Regions from separate parts of the Rahnella sp. AN3-3W3 genome, predicted to be linked through region 1. Evidence: predicted binding sites of a transcription regulator. Region 1 holds the regulator's gene; each other region holds the start of a gene.
The links. Region 1 encodes LexA, which represses DNA repair genes until DNA is damaged. Its sites were predicted from a motif close to TNCTGTATGTACATACAGNA; they were not measured.

Region 2: a site for LexA is predicted at 1,294-1,313, ahead of umuD (translesion error-prone DNA polymerase V autoproteolytic subunit). Genes of this name have one in related genera too.
Region 3: a site for LexA is predicted at 1,610-1,629, ahead of UC15_RS04360 (DNA translocase FtsK 4TM domain-containing protein). Genes of this name have one in related genera too.
Region 4: a site for LexA is predicted at 1,853-1,872, ahead of sulA (SOS-induced cell division inhibitor SulA). Genes of this name have one in related genera too.

Annotation. Positions count from the first base shown of each region.
Region 1 covers NZ_JYDG01000006.1:49,455-52,601, forward strand. The annotation lists gene dinF (MATE family efflux transporter DinF) at 1-1,263, opposite strand, end outside; gene lexA (transcriptional repressor LexA) at 1,562-2,170, opposite strand; gene UC15_RS03135 (diacylglycerol kinase) at 2,290-2,658, opposite strand; gene plsB (glycerol-3-phosphate 1-O-acyltransferase PlsB) at 2,789-3,147, shown strand, end outside.
Region 2 covers NZ_JYDG01000048.1:20,917-24,063, forward strand. The annotation lists gene umuC (translesion error-prone DNA polymerase V subunit UmuC) at 1-853, opposite strand, end outside; gene umuD (translesion error-prone DNA polymerase V autoproteolytic subunit) at 860-1,279, opposite strand; gene UC15_RS14325 (hypothetical protein) at 1,512-1,769, opposite strand; gene UC15_RS14330 (hypothetical protein) at 1,755-2,540, shown strand; gene UC15_RS14335 (antirestriction protein ArdA) at 2,939-3,147, shown strand, end outside.
Region 3 covers NZ_JYDG01000010.1:43,815-46,961, forward strand. The annotation lists partial or broken gene trxB (thioredoxin-disulfide reductase) at 1-346, opposite strand, end outside; gene lrp (leucine-responsive transcriptional regulator Lrp) at 1,079-1,573, shown strand; gene UC15_RS04360 (DNA translocase FtsK 4TM domain-containing protein) at 1,694-3,147, shown strand, end outside.
Region 4 covers NZ_JYDG01000010.1:159,967-163,113, reverse strand. The annotation lists gene yccS (YccS family putative transporter) at 1-1,019, shown strand, start outside; gene UC15_RS04880 (TfoX/Sxy family DNA transformation protein) at 1,047-1,676, opposite strand; gene sulA (SOS-induced cell division inhibitor SulA) at 1,893-2,399, shown strand; gene ompA (porin OmpA) at 2,757-3,147, shown strand, end outside.

The DNA of each region.
Region 1 (3,147 bases):
CCATAACGCATGGTTTCCCATTACCGGTAAAGTCATAAGCGTCAGCCCGTATCCGAGCGCTGCAACCACCATGCTGTTACGCATATCCCGCCCGCGTGTGGCACCGATAAACATCCCATCGAGCAGATAACACCAGACCGCCACCAGCGGCAATACAATTTGCCAGCCGAGGTAATGATCCGCCAGCTCACGCAATTCGGGGAGTGAGGTGAGCGCATTTATAATCGCCCCGCCGGCTACGGCATAAATTAGCGCAAAAGCCAGCGCCACCAGTCCGGCCTGACGGCACGCGGCATGCCACACGTTCAGCAGCTTTTCGCGATTGCGCGCACCGAATGCCTCACCGGAATGGGCTTCGATGGCATACGCAAAGCCGTCGAGTGCAAATGCGGTAAAGGTCAGCAGGTTCATCAGAACAGCGTTGACCGCCACAATATGGCTGCCCAGCCGCGCACCCAGTATGGTCAGTGAGGCAAAGCATAGCTGCAACAGCAATGAGCGCAGCATGATGTCGCGGTTAAGTCCGAGAAGACGGCGCAAATTACCGCGCCACGCACTGGTGATTTCTGAACCGGTGATACCGCGTCGTTTCATGACACGCCAGACAAAATACAGCCCGATGAACAACGTGAAATACTCTGCACTGGCAGTTGCCATCGCCGCACCACGTACGTTCAGCCCCAGCCCCATTACCAGCCAGATATCCAGGATAATATTCAGCAGATTTCCCGCGATCAGCAAAATCACCGGCCCGCGAATATACTGGATGCCCAGCAACCAGCCGAGGATCACCAGATTCGCCAGAGAAGCAGGCGCACTGTACCAGCGGATTTCGATAAACAGCCTCGCCTGTTCCAGCACCGACTGACTGCCACCCACGACATGAAACGCCAGCTCCATCAGCGGATGGCGAAATAACAGGATGATGACACCGGCCAGCACCGCCAGCAAAAAGGGCTGCACAAAAGCACGAGCCAGCAACTGATTGTCTTTTGCGCCCAGCGCCTGTGCGGTCATGCCGGTGGTGCTCATGCGCAGAAACAGCAGCATCATGAAGAGGAAAGTCGTGACCATCGAACCAACCGCCACACCACCGAGATAATCGGCACTGTCGAGATGACCGATCACTGCGGTATCGACCAGACCAAGAAGAGGCACCGTGATATTGGAAAAAATCATCGGTAACGCCAGGGTCCAGAGTGCTTTATCCGCGGGGCTTAGAAAGGTATTTTTGAATGATTGTCGCAGGGAATGATGTTGCATAGAGAATCTCATGCCGGAGGTTCAGGTTATGCCTAAAATGACATCGCCCCGAAAGGGGCGATGATGAGAGAAACGCATTTCTCTTTGAATTCACATGGATGCCAGAGGCGGCCGCCATCCATATTCAATGTTTTTTAGTCTTCTCTATCTGACACAGCAATTTCTGACTCAGCAATTTCTGAGCGAGTAATTCGAGTTGCAGGAAGGCGGCAAGTAAGAGAATCCCGATGAGCTGACATGAGTCAGTGATTCGGGTAAACGCACGCAGCCAACGCGTCTGCAGCTCGAAGTACGAAGGTCAGATCCAGTTGCCGTTACGGATGACGCCTACGGCTAGCCCTTCAATGCTGAAATTCTGTTCGCGTAAATCCACCACGATCGGCTGGAATTCGCTGTTCTCAGGCAATAACTGCACCACGCTGCCCTGCTTTTTCAGGCGTTTCACGGTGACTTCATCATCGATACGCGCCACGACAACCTGGCCGTTACGCACGTCCTGCGTTTTATGCACGGCCAGCAAATCGCCGTCGAGGATACCGATATCACGCATCGACATCCCGCTGACGCGCAGCAGGAAATCGGCGCTCGGCTTGAACATCGCCGGATCAACCTGATAATGCCCTTCGATATGTTGCTGTGCCAGCAGCGGCTCACCGGCGGCAACGCGGCCGATCAGCGGTAAACCTTCTTCTTCTTCCATCAGCAGACGGATACCACGAGATGCACCGGAGACAATCTCGATAACGCCTTTACGTGCCAGCGCTTTCAGGTGTTCTTCCGCCGCATTGGGAGAACGGAAACCCAGACGCGATGCAATCTCTGCGCGAGTCGGTGGCATACCGGTGGTGGAGATATGATCGCGAATAAGGTCGTAGACCTCTTGTTGTCTGGTCGTTAAAGCTTTCATTCCGCCCCCTGGTTGTTTATACAGTCTTGCTGTGAGTATATACAGCTAAACGGTCAATGAAAACCTAAGATTGAATAAAAACAGGGCATAACGGTGATTCCTGGAATACAGATTCCAGATCAGAACCATCGCGGCCAAAAGATACTGACCCAGACAAAAATCGCCAATATGATGGTCAGAAGTACGGCAGCAGAACCGATATCTTTTGCCCGCCCTGAGAGCACGTGAAACTCAGGGCCGATACGGTCAATCGCGCATTCCACCGCACTGTTGAGCAACTCGGTGACGCAGACCAGCATCACGGAGCTTACAAGCAAAATGCGTTCAACCGTGCTGACATCGAGCCAGAAAGATAACAAAATTAACGGGATAGCCACGCTGGCTTCCTGGCGAAAAGCCGCTTCGTTCTGCCATGCGGCTTTCAATCCTTTCCAGGAATATCCGGCCGCTTTATAAATTCGGGTAAATCCAGTGACTTGGTTCGCCATTTCGGGTACTGATCCTTGAAGGGTTGTCCTTAAAAGTGTGCCGTATTTTAGCTTTTATATGACCACAGATCTCCACGGATCTTTCTGGTATCCTTGCGGCGAAATGGCTAACAAGAGGCTTCACGTTTTTATGTCAGGTTGGCGTAGACTTTATTACACATTATTGAATTTACCACTCTCATTGCTGGTAAAGAGCAAGGTCATACCTTCAGATCCGGTTACCGAGTTGCATTTGGACCCGACGCGCCCGATTTTGTACGTATTGCCTTACAACTCCAAAGCAGACTTGCTGACGTTGCGTGCGCAATGTCTGGCAGAGAATCTGCCCGATCCCCTTATTCCGCTGGAAATCGACGGAACGCTGCTGCCAAGCCATGTTTTCATTGCTGAAGGCCCGCGCGTGTTCTCGTATTACACGCCGAAGCAGGAATCCGTAAAGCTGTTCCACGACTATCTGGATTTGCACCGCAACAATCCGGATTTAGACAT
Region 2 (3,147 bases), on a different contig from region 1:
GTTTGCAGTACTGCCGCTCCTGGCGGAGTTTCTCTGCGGCGCGTTCGGCGTACTGGCAGACAGCCTGTCTCATATCCTGAAGCTGCGTAATGCGTTCTCCGAAGCTGCGGCTGCAGATGATCTGCTGTTTGGCTGGCAGGGCTTCAATGGATATGCAGGATGTGCCGTTGAGTTCACGTATGGTTCGCTCCACCACGACACCGAACGTCTTCTTCATCAGGTTCAGGTTGGCGTCCGCCAGCTGCAGCACCGTCTTAATGCCCATCGCATTCAGCTTTTCTGATAATTTTCGTCCGATCCCCCATGTCTCATTCACCGGCAGCAGAGCCATCAGTTTTCGCTGACGGTCGCGGTTGCTCAGGTCAACTACACCGCCAGTAGCCGGCCACGTTTTCGCCGCATGATTGGCCAGCTTTGCCAGCGTAAGCGTCTGCGCAATCCCGATCCCGCAGGTCAGACCCGTGCGCTGCCGCACCGTCGCCCTGACGCGCTGGCCAAAGGCCAGGTAAGACTCACACGAATCTATGCCGGTGACCTTCATAAATGCCTCGTCGATTGAGTAAATGGTCAGCTCTGGGGCCATTTCTTCCAGGGTGGACATGATCCGTGCGGACATGTCGCCGTAAAGCGCGTAGTTCGAACTGAAACAGGTTACCTGGTGACGTCTGATGATGTCCTTCGCCTGAAAGTAGGGGGCAAAACGTTTAATGCCGAGCTTTTTGGCTTCTTTATTGAGGGCCACGATCGCGCCGTCATTATTGCTGAGCACGAGGACTGGCTTACCCTTCAGGTCTGGTCTGAATAGTTGTTCGACGCTGGCATACATTGAGTTGACGTCACAGAGCAGATACATGGCGCGTCACTTAAACGAATGGATAGCGTGGATAACGACGCCGAAAATATCCAGGTCGTCCGGATTAACAAATATCGGCGAGTAGGCCGGGTTCATGGGTTGCAGGCACAGCACCGGATGCGTGCAGAGCCGTTTCACGGTGAACTCACCTTCGACGGCGGCAATGACGATGTCGCCGTGGGAGGCCTTTTCTGCCTTATCCACGATTAGCAGGTCGCCCGACAATATCCCGGACTCGATCATCGAATCACCCTCGGCTTTTACGAAGAAGGTGGCGGAGGGATGGCTGATGCAGAACTCGTTTAAATCCAATGTCTTTTCAACGTAGTCCGTGGCAGGGCTGGGAAAACCCGCCTGACAGGTGTCTGCAAACAGCGGGAGCTGCAGTCGTGAGCTGGTCAGAGGTGAAATGATTTTTGCTTTCATAAAGGCTTTAATTGTGCTGTATGCATATACAGTATTATGGTGGGTGTTTTTGGATGTTGGCAAGAAATGTCTGAGAGGGTTTGGTCAGATGCCTGTTTTGTCGGCGGAAATACTTTGAGTGGAAGTTATCCACAGTTTCAGTGTGTAACTTCTGTATGGGTAGGTGATAACCCCTGTAGAGACGTTATCCACGCGGGCAAAATACTCTCAATAAGGAGGTCGAGGCTCTCCGCTATTTATGCCGTGGCGTTGCCCCGGCGGGCATAAACGCCGTGCCCGCACTGTAGCCCTGCTGCTGCATAAACAAGGGTGCGCTGACGCCGGCGTCCTCACCCGTTCTCGCCGTAAACGGTGCATTCAGCCCGTTTACGGCTGCGCTGCGGCTTGCGGCGTCGCCCTTGTTTATTCCGCTGTGCGCAGGGCTGTCGTGGGGGCACGGCGTAAGTTGCGCCGCACCTAACCGGAGGATTTCATCATGAATACCGCACATACCCTGATCATTCGCCATTGCCGCAATCAGCTGATCGCCCGCGGGTGGCCATCCAGTCTGGAAGTCGATACAAACCAGCATTATCGTGCCGGCGACGGCGTTGCGTTTTATGGCAAGCTCGAGACGAAAACCCTGCTTGCACTGTTGCCCGTCCTTGAGGCCAAAGGCCTGCTGGAGGAAACCGTCGTCGCCGAACTCAAAGAGATCATCACTGACACTCGTTCTTCTGTTCTGCTGAACCGTAACCACCTTAGCGAGCGATACTCTCACGCTGGCACAATGACGTTGCGGTATAGCAGTGACATGCAGGCGCCTTTGGAAACGATTCAACTGCTGCTGAAAGCTCTGCGTGCCGAAATCAACGACATCTGCGGCAGGGTTGCCGCCGATGGCTATCGTTTATGCGATGCAGTAAACCCTTCCTACAGACCTTCGGTGTTCCAGCGAAAAACCCGCAATTTCGTCGTCTCTGTGACGGAAACTAAACCGGCAGAGCAGGGGATCGATGAGTGGAGCAATGATGCGCTGGACAGCTGCATCGATGCCATTCTCCAGAAAAACGCCACGTTCCGTACGCTGCAAATCAGGATCAGCTACGGTGAAAACAACAAGATGCTGGGACGTTCGTGTGTGCCCTATGTGAAGCGTCTGCCCGATCAGCCCGTTCGCGGTTGGTTTGGTCGTGAGTTGTTGCGTGACGCTGTCACAGAAGCGAAAGGGAATATCGCCGATATGCTCGCCGCGCTGGATTCATTTAAACGCGCTGCATGATGAAAACGAGCGATCGGGCTGACCGGTCGCTTTGTATTTCACAGAAAAAAGGACGTCGCACGCTCCGTTTTTCTTCGGGTTACTGTCCTGCCGGCCTGTAACCCGTGATGAATTTTGCCCCACGTTGTGACGGCTAACGCCGTGACTTCACTGTAGACGGGCCGCTGCGGCTGCAAGGGTTCGCTGTCGCCGCAATCCTCACCCGTTCGCACTCATCGTACGGCGTTCTTCCCGTTGCTCTCTCGTTCAATATTCACTCGTTCCCCGCTCAGACCACCTCCTCCCTCGTTTGCGCTGCGGCCTCCGGTGCGCCCCTGCATCCTCCGCTTTCCGCCCGTCTGTCGTGTCGTCACGGCGTAAGCCGGAGCTGTTATCCCACAACCTGCGGAGGATTTTCTATGAGCACTACAACGCCTGCGGTATACGTCGGCACGTATCACAAATACAACTGCGGCAGCATTGCCGGCCAGTGGTTTGATCTGACTGATTTTGATTCGGCTGAAGAGTTTTACGCGGCCTGCAGCACGCTGCATGCTGATGAAGATGATGCCGAGTTCATGTTTCAGGACTGGGAGGGGATCCCCACTCAGTTTGCATCTGAGACTCA
Region 3 (3,147 bases), on a different contig from region 1:
GATGCGCCGGTGGCGATGATCAGTGCGTCACAGGTGTATTCGCGCTGTCGCCGGTGAGGCGGAACGGACGGTTCTGCAATTCGACTTTGTTAATGTGGTCGAAAATAATCTCGGTATTAAATTTGGTCGCATGTTCATGCATACGTTCCATCAGACCCGGACCTGTCAGACCTTCCGGATCGCCCGGCCAGTTTTCGACTTCGGTGGTTGTGGTCAGCTGACCGCCTTTTTCAACACCGGTAATCAACACCGGATTAAGGTTGGCGCGTGCTGCATAAACTGCTGCGGTATAACCCGCCGGACCAGAACCTAAAATCAATAATTTACTGTGTTTAACCGTACTCATGCGTAATTCATCTCCGCGGTAGCGACAAGCGATAGACCGATTGTAGGGAAAACGGCGCAGTAAAAAAAGCAAACTCAGATGTTGTTAACGATTTGTCTGATAGTTTTTACAGAGAAACACGGGTAAAAAGGTTTCCTTTGCTGATTATCAGACACTTAACTGTTTGATGAACAGCGTGAAAAACAACGGCGGTGATGTCAGTCGCTGTGAATGTTGTTTAACAGAGTGCGGTCTTTTAGTCACAATTCACGGCAGGTTGTGGGGTTTTGGCTGAATTATTTCGCGCACTGAGTTGTTATTGTCCAAAGAGAAAAGACAGCTAAAAAGGGGGGATCAGCTTTTCAGGTTGGCACGTTCTTCTGATTTTGCTTCTTTTACTTTGACAATCCGCTGTGCATTTGCGAAAACATCAGGGGAAGAAGAAATTAACTGCCTGTCTGTGACTTGAATTTATGCAATTGGCTGCTACCGGACCCGTTCTGGTCTTGCTTTTTTGCGTTTTTGTTGCAGCAGGGTTTAGTGAATCAGGTTGGCTGTATGCAATCTATTAATTTCGCAGGGTTATTTCTTTTGAGTATCCGTTTTACGGTCGTGTTCCTTTTGACAGGGGATCAACGCGGCTTTGGGATGCGTAAACCTTAATAATCGGGTCTTCGCTTGGGACAACCCTTAGACATTGAAGTTGGCTGGGGTATGGCAGGTGCAGGGAAGGACAGCAGAGAGACAATAATAATGGTAGACAACAAAAAACGTCCGGGAAAAGATCTCGACCGTATTGACCGTAACATCCTCAACGAATTGCAAAAGGATGGCCGGATTTCAAACGTCGAGCTTTCCAAACGTGTGGGATTATCTCCAACTCCATGTCTGGAGCGCGTTCGTCGTCTGGAACGTCAGGGCTTCATCAATGGTTATACCGCATTGCTTAACCCGCATTATCTGGATGCCTCGTTGCTGGTGTTTGTTGAGATTACCCTCAACCGTGGCGCGCCGGATGTGTTTGAGCAATTTAACGCGGCAGTACAAAAACTCGAAGATATTCAGGAGTGTCACTTGGTTTCAGGGGACTTCGACTATTTGTTGAAAACCCGCGTACCTGACATGTCCGCCTACCGTAAGCTGTTAGGTGAGACATTACTTCGTCTTCCAGGTGTTAACGACACCCGAACCTATGTGGTCATGGAAGAAGTAAAACAGACAAATCGCCTGGTCATCAAAACCCGGTAATTGTTCAGGTGCAAAACCTTGTAATTTTAGCTACACTCCTGTGTATCTATACAGCTATGGCGCCGGGGACTCTCGGCGCTGTTGCTTTTTCTCAGTTCACAGGAACCTGGAGAGCCTTTCTTGAGCCAGGAATATACAGAAGATAAAGAAGTTACCCTTAAAAAGCTGAGCAATGGTCGCCGTCTTCTGGAGGCTTTGCTGGTGGTGGTAGCGATTTTTGCTGCTTATTTAATGGCGGCATTGGTGAGTTTTAACCCCTCTGATCCAAGCTGGTCTCAGACCGCATGGCATGGGCCAATTCATAACTGGGGCGGTGGTGTGGGAGCCTGGATGGCTGACACGCTGTTCTTCATCTTTGGCGTATTTGGTTACGCTATTCCCCCAATTATTCTATGCCTCTGCTGGGCGGCGTTTCGTCAGCGGGATAAACAGGATTTCGTCGATTATTTTGCCCTTTCGCTGCGCCTTATCGGGACGCTGGCGCTCATTGTCACGTCTTGTGGTCTGGCATCAGTCAATATTGATGACCTTTACTACTTCGCTTCCGGTGGTGTCATCGGCAGTTTGTTGAGTACAGCGATGACGCCGTATTTCAACAACGTGGGTGCGACGCTGGTGTTGTTATGTGTGTGGGCAGCCGGACTGACACTGTTTACCGGCTGGTCATGGCTGACCATTGCCGAGAAAATTGGCGGTGCCGTGCTCGGTGTCACCAACATCGTGACCAACCGTTCCCGTCGTGACGATGATTATGACTACGACGAGCACGACGATCCGTTACTCGAAGACGACGAAGCCAAACCGGTAGCTAAAGTTGCTCCTGTCGTCGCAGGTGCAGCGGCGATCCCTGCGGCTTCCGCAGCGACTGCGGAAACCGATGACGATGACGTGCTGTTCTCTGCGCCTTCAGTTAATGAGCATCCAGCAGCACAAGCACCAGCAGCTTCTGCTCCTGTTTCTTTTGCTGTTCCTGAAACAGCCGCGGCAGTCGCTGAACCGGCTTCGGTCGTGACACCAGCGCCAGCAGCTGATCCTTATGCTGCAGAACCGCCGGTGGCTGAGATTTCACCCTATCCGTCTACGCCGGTTTCAACGGCGCCGCCGCTCTATAATTTCGAAATCCCGGAAGAAACGCCGGTGCCGCGCCATCCGCAGCCGGTACAGCAATCACCTTCTCCTGCGCCGGTTGAGCGCAATCAGGAAGATGGCCCGAGTCTCGGGAACTGGCAAACAGCCGTTGAACCCAGCCGTTCACCGTTTGATTTCAGTTCGCCGGTACCCGATGCCGCGCAGGCCGCCAGCGTCGCTGCTACGGCTGCACTTGCTACGGGGCTGGCTCAGGCAGGGCAGTCTGCGGCATCTTCTGCAACCAATACCTTTATGCCTGCTTTCAGCGCTGTGAGTGATGAAAATCCGCAGGTGAAAAAAGGGTTTGGCCCAGAATTGCCGCGTCCAAATCCGGTGCGTATTCCAACGCGTCGCGAGCTGGCGTCGTACGGCATTAAATTGCCGTCTCAGCGTATGGCCGAACAACAGGAAAACGCGCAAGCTGCGGCCCAGCAAAATACCGGGCA
Region 4 (3,147 bases), on a different contig from region 1:
ATATCTGGCTACGTATATCGCGGCACTTCACGCCGCAGTCAGTATTATTCCGCCATGCGGTGCGTATGTCAGTCGTTCTGTTTGTCGGTTACGTGTTTCTTCAGGTCAGTGGTTTACATCATGGCTACTGGATATTGCTCACCAGTTTGTTTGTCTGTCAGCCGAACTACAGCGCCACACGCCGCAGGCTGGCGTTAAGGATTATCGGCACTCTTGCCGGTATCGCGCTGGGTATTCCGATACTGTACTTCGTGCCTTCGATTGACGGGCAAATGATCCTGATCGTCATCAGCGGTTTATTATTCTTCGCCTTTCGCACGGTGCAATATGCGCAGGCAACGATGTTTATTACCCTGCTGGTGCTGTTGTGTTTCAACTTGCTGGGAGAAGGTTTTGAAATCGCCATACCCCGCGTCATCGATACGCTGATTGGGTGTGGTATTGCCTGGGCTGCAGTGACATTTATCTGGCCGGACTGGAAATTCAGGCAAATCGACCGCGTTGTCAGCAAAACTTTCGATGCCAACTGCCGCTACCTTGACGCAATTTTGGTGCAATACCATCAGGGAAAAGACAACAGTCTCGATTATCGTCTGGCACGCCGTGATGCGCATAACTGTGATGCGGAACTGGCGTCAGTTGTTTCGAATATGAGTTCGGAGAAGAATAACGACACAACGACCCTGGATGCCGCATTCCGCTTGCTGTGCCTCAACCATACGATGCTGAGCTATATTTCTGCGCTCGGCGCACATCGTGAAAAGCTCGAAGATGCTGAAACCCTTAGCTTGCTGGATGATGCAGTGTGCTGCGTGGACGGGGCTCTGCACCATCTGCCTGCTGAATCCGAGCGTATTCAGCAGGCTCTTGAAAATCTCAGTGCCCGCATTCAGATGAGAACCACGGATTCGGACAGTAAAGAACAGCTTGTATTGCAACAAATTGGATTACTGGTGGCTCATTTACCTGAACTCACCAGTCTTAACAGTAAAATCCTGCCTGCTCATAACCCGGTCTGACGACCCGCAGCCATCATGTGCTGCGGGTTAGTGCGTCATCGGATACTTTTCTTGCTGATGGTTGAACCAATGAGTTAAAAACTCTCTGGACGCCGTTGGCAAGGCTGCTTCATGAAACCCCAAAATTGCGCCTTCCAGTGCCATCAGCAAATTAATGCCCAAATTCTTTTTTTTTATTGCACACAATTTCAGGTATGCCCCGCACGCACCTTGCATCCGAAGGTCCCCCGAATTTTCGATACCGACTTGCCACAGCATCCGCTCAAGAGCCAGCGAGAGATTGGGTAAGTCTTTCAAACGTGATGCTTCACTGTTTTTCTTTGCTTCAATTTCACGACGCATCCCTTTGATAGAAACTCTCGCCAGTCTCAGCAAAATATGGGGATCACTCCATTGCTCATGACTGACTTTGAAATAGCGTAAATGCACATCCATCCCGCGCTTGCGGTAGATCAGACGTTCCATTTTTTTCCGGCAAAAGTGACCTTCTGTATCATCATTCGCCCTCAGGTATAATTCTCCGTCAGACACCAGACCAAACATGGCTCGATCGGCCGATAAACTGAATCCGCCAAACTGCGTTCGCGAGCGTATATTGCCCAGTGGGGCAAACAGTTCCAGACATTCAAGTACTCTTTTTTTTGATTTATTTATCATTGCGTTATCCTTTTCACATTCATTCCTGACTTCCAATTTGAATTACCAGAACCGCTAAATGCAAAATACGCAATGTCGTGAGTGGCAACAAACATAAAATGCAGTTGCAGTGTGTTGCCTTCAAAATTTGCGAGATGTCTTGGAAAAATTGGGTTGATCTTTGCCTATCGCCAGAGTACTGTACATCCATACAGTAACTCACTGGGGTACATCTCTATGCGAACTCAACACCATACAAATCATCATTTTAGTCAGCTTGCTTTGCCCGTTTCCCGTGCACAGGTAAATACGTCTGCATCCTTGAATAATGGTCTGATCACTGAGTTCGTCTATAGTGCCAGCCAACCTGCTTTTGCCCAGTTACTGCTGCCCCTGCTGCAACATCTCGGTATGCAATCACGGTGGTTGTTGTGGCTGACACCACAACAAAAATTGAGCCGTCACTGGTTATCAGAGTCCGGGCTACCGGTGGATAAAATGGTTCAGGTGAATCAGATCACTGCGATGTCTACTGTCGATGCCATGGAAAAAGCATTGCAAACGGGTAACTACAGTGTCGTGCTTGGATGGTTGCCAGATTTGAATGATGCAGAGAGGGAAAGATTACAAATTGCTGCCCGTCAGGGGGGAGCTTATGGCTTCATTATGAAGCCAACAAATGAACAGAATCCAGCTTGTGGACATCACTCAACAGTAAAAATTCACTCTTCTGTATACCATTAGTTCAAAATAGGAATGTTCCTACGAAAATAATGGGGAACTTAGTGATTTGTGCTGAGAAAGCTCCGGAACCCAGTAAAAACGGGCTTCCTGAATGTAGATTGTCTTCAAAAATTGTCAGTAATTGGTCAAAGCCGTTAAGAAATGTGTACGTTTTTCCCTTTTTTTCCACGGTGTTAACACATCAAGCTTGTAAGTTTCGCGCCACGTTGTAGACTTTACAACGCCAAGGTTGCTCAATAATGCCAACGTAAAGTGGCAAGTTCTGAAATGAAGCAATAATCTTGGCGTAAGGATTTTAACCAAGGGCTTAAAAAGCTTAAAGCTCAATTGCCTATTTGGATGATAACGAGGCGCAAAATGAAAAAGACAGCTATCGCATTAGCAGTGGCACTGGCAGGTTTCGCTACCGTAGCGCAAGCCGCCCCTAAAGATAACACCTGGTATACCGGTGGTAAATTGGGCTGGTCCCAATACCATGACACTGGTTTCGCAAATGCTTACGAAGGTATCGGCAACGGCCCTACCCACGAGAGCCAACTGGGTGCAGGTGCGTTCTTGGGTTACCAAGCGAACCAATACCTGGGCTTTGAAATGGGATATGACTGGCTTGGCCGTATGCCTTACAAAGGCAGCGTAAACAATGGCGCGTTCAAAGCACAAGGCGTTCAGCTGGCTGCTAAACTGAGCTACCCACTGACTGACGATCTGGACATCTATACCCGTCTGGGTGGTATGGTTTGGCGTGCAG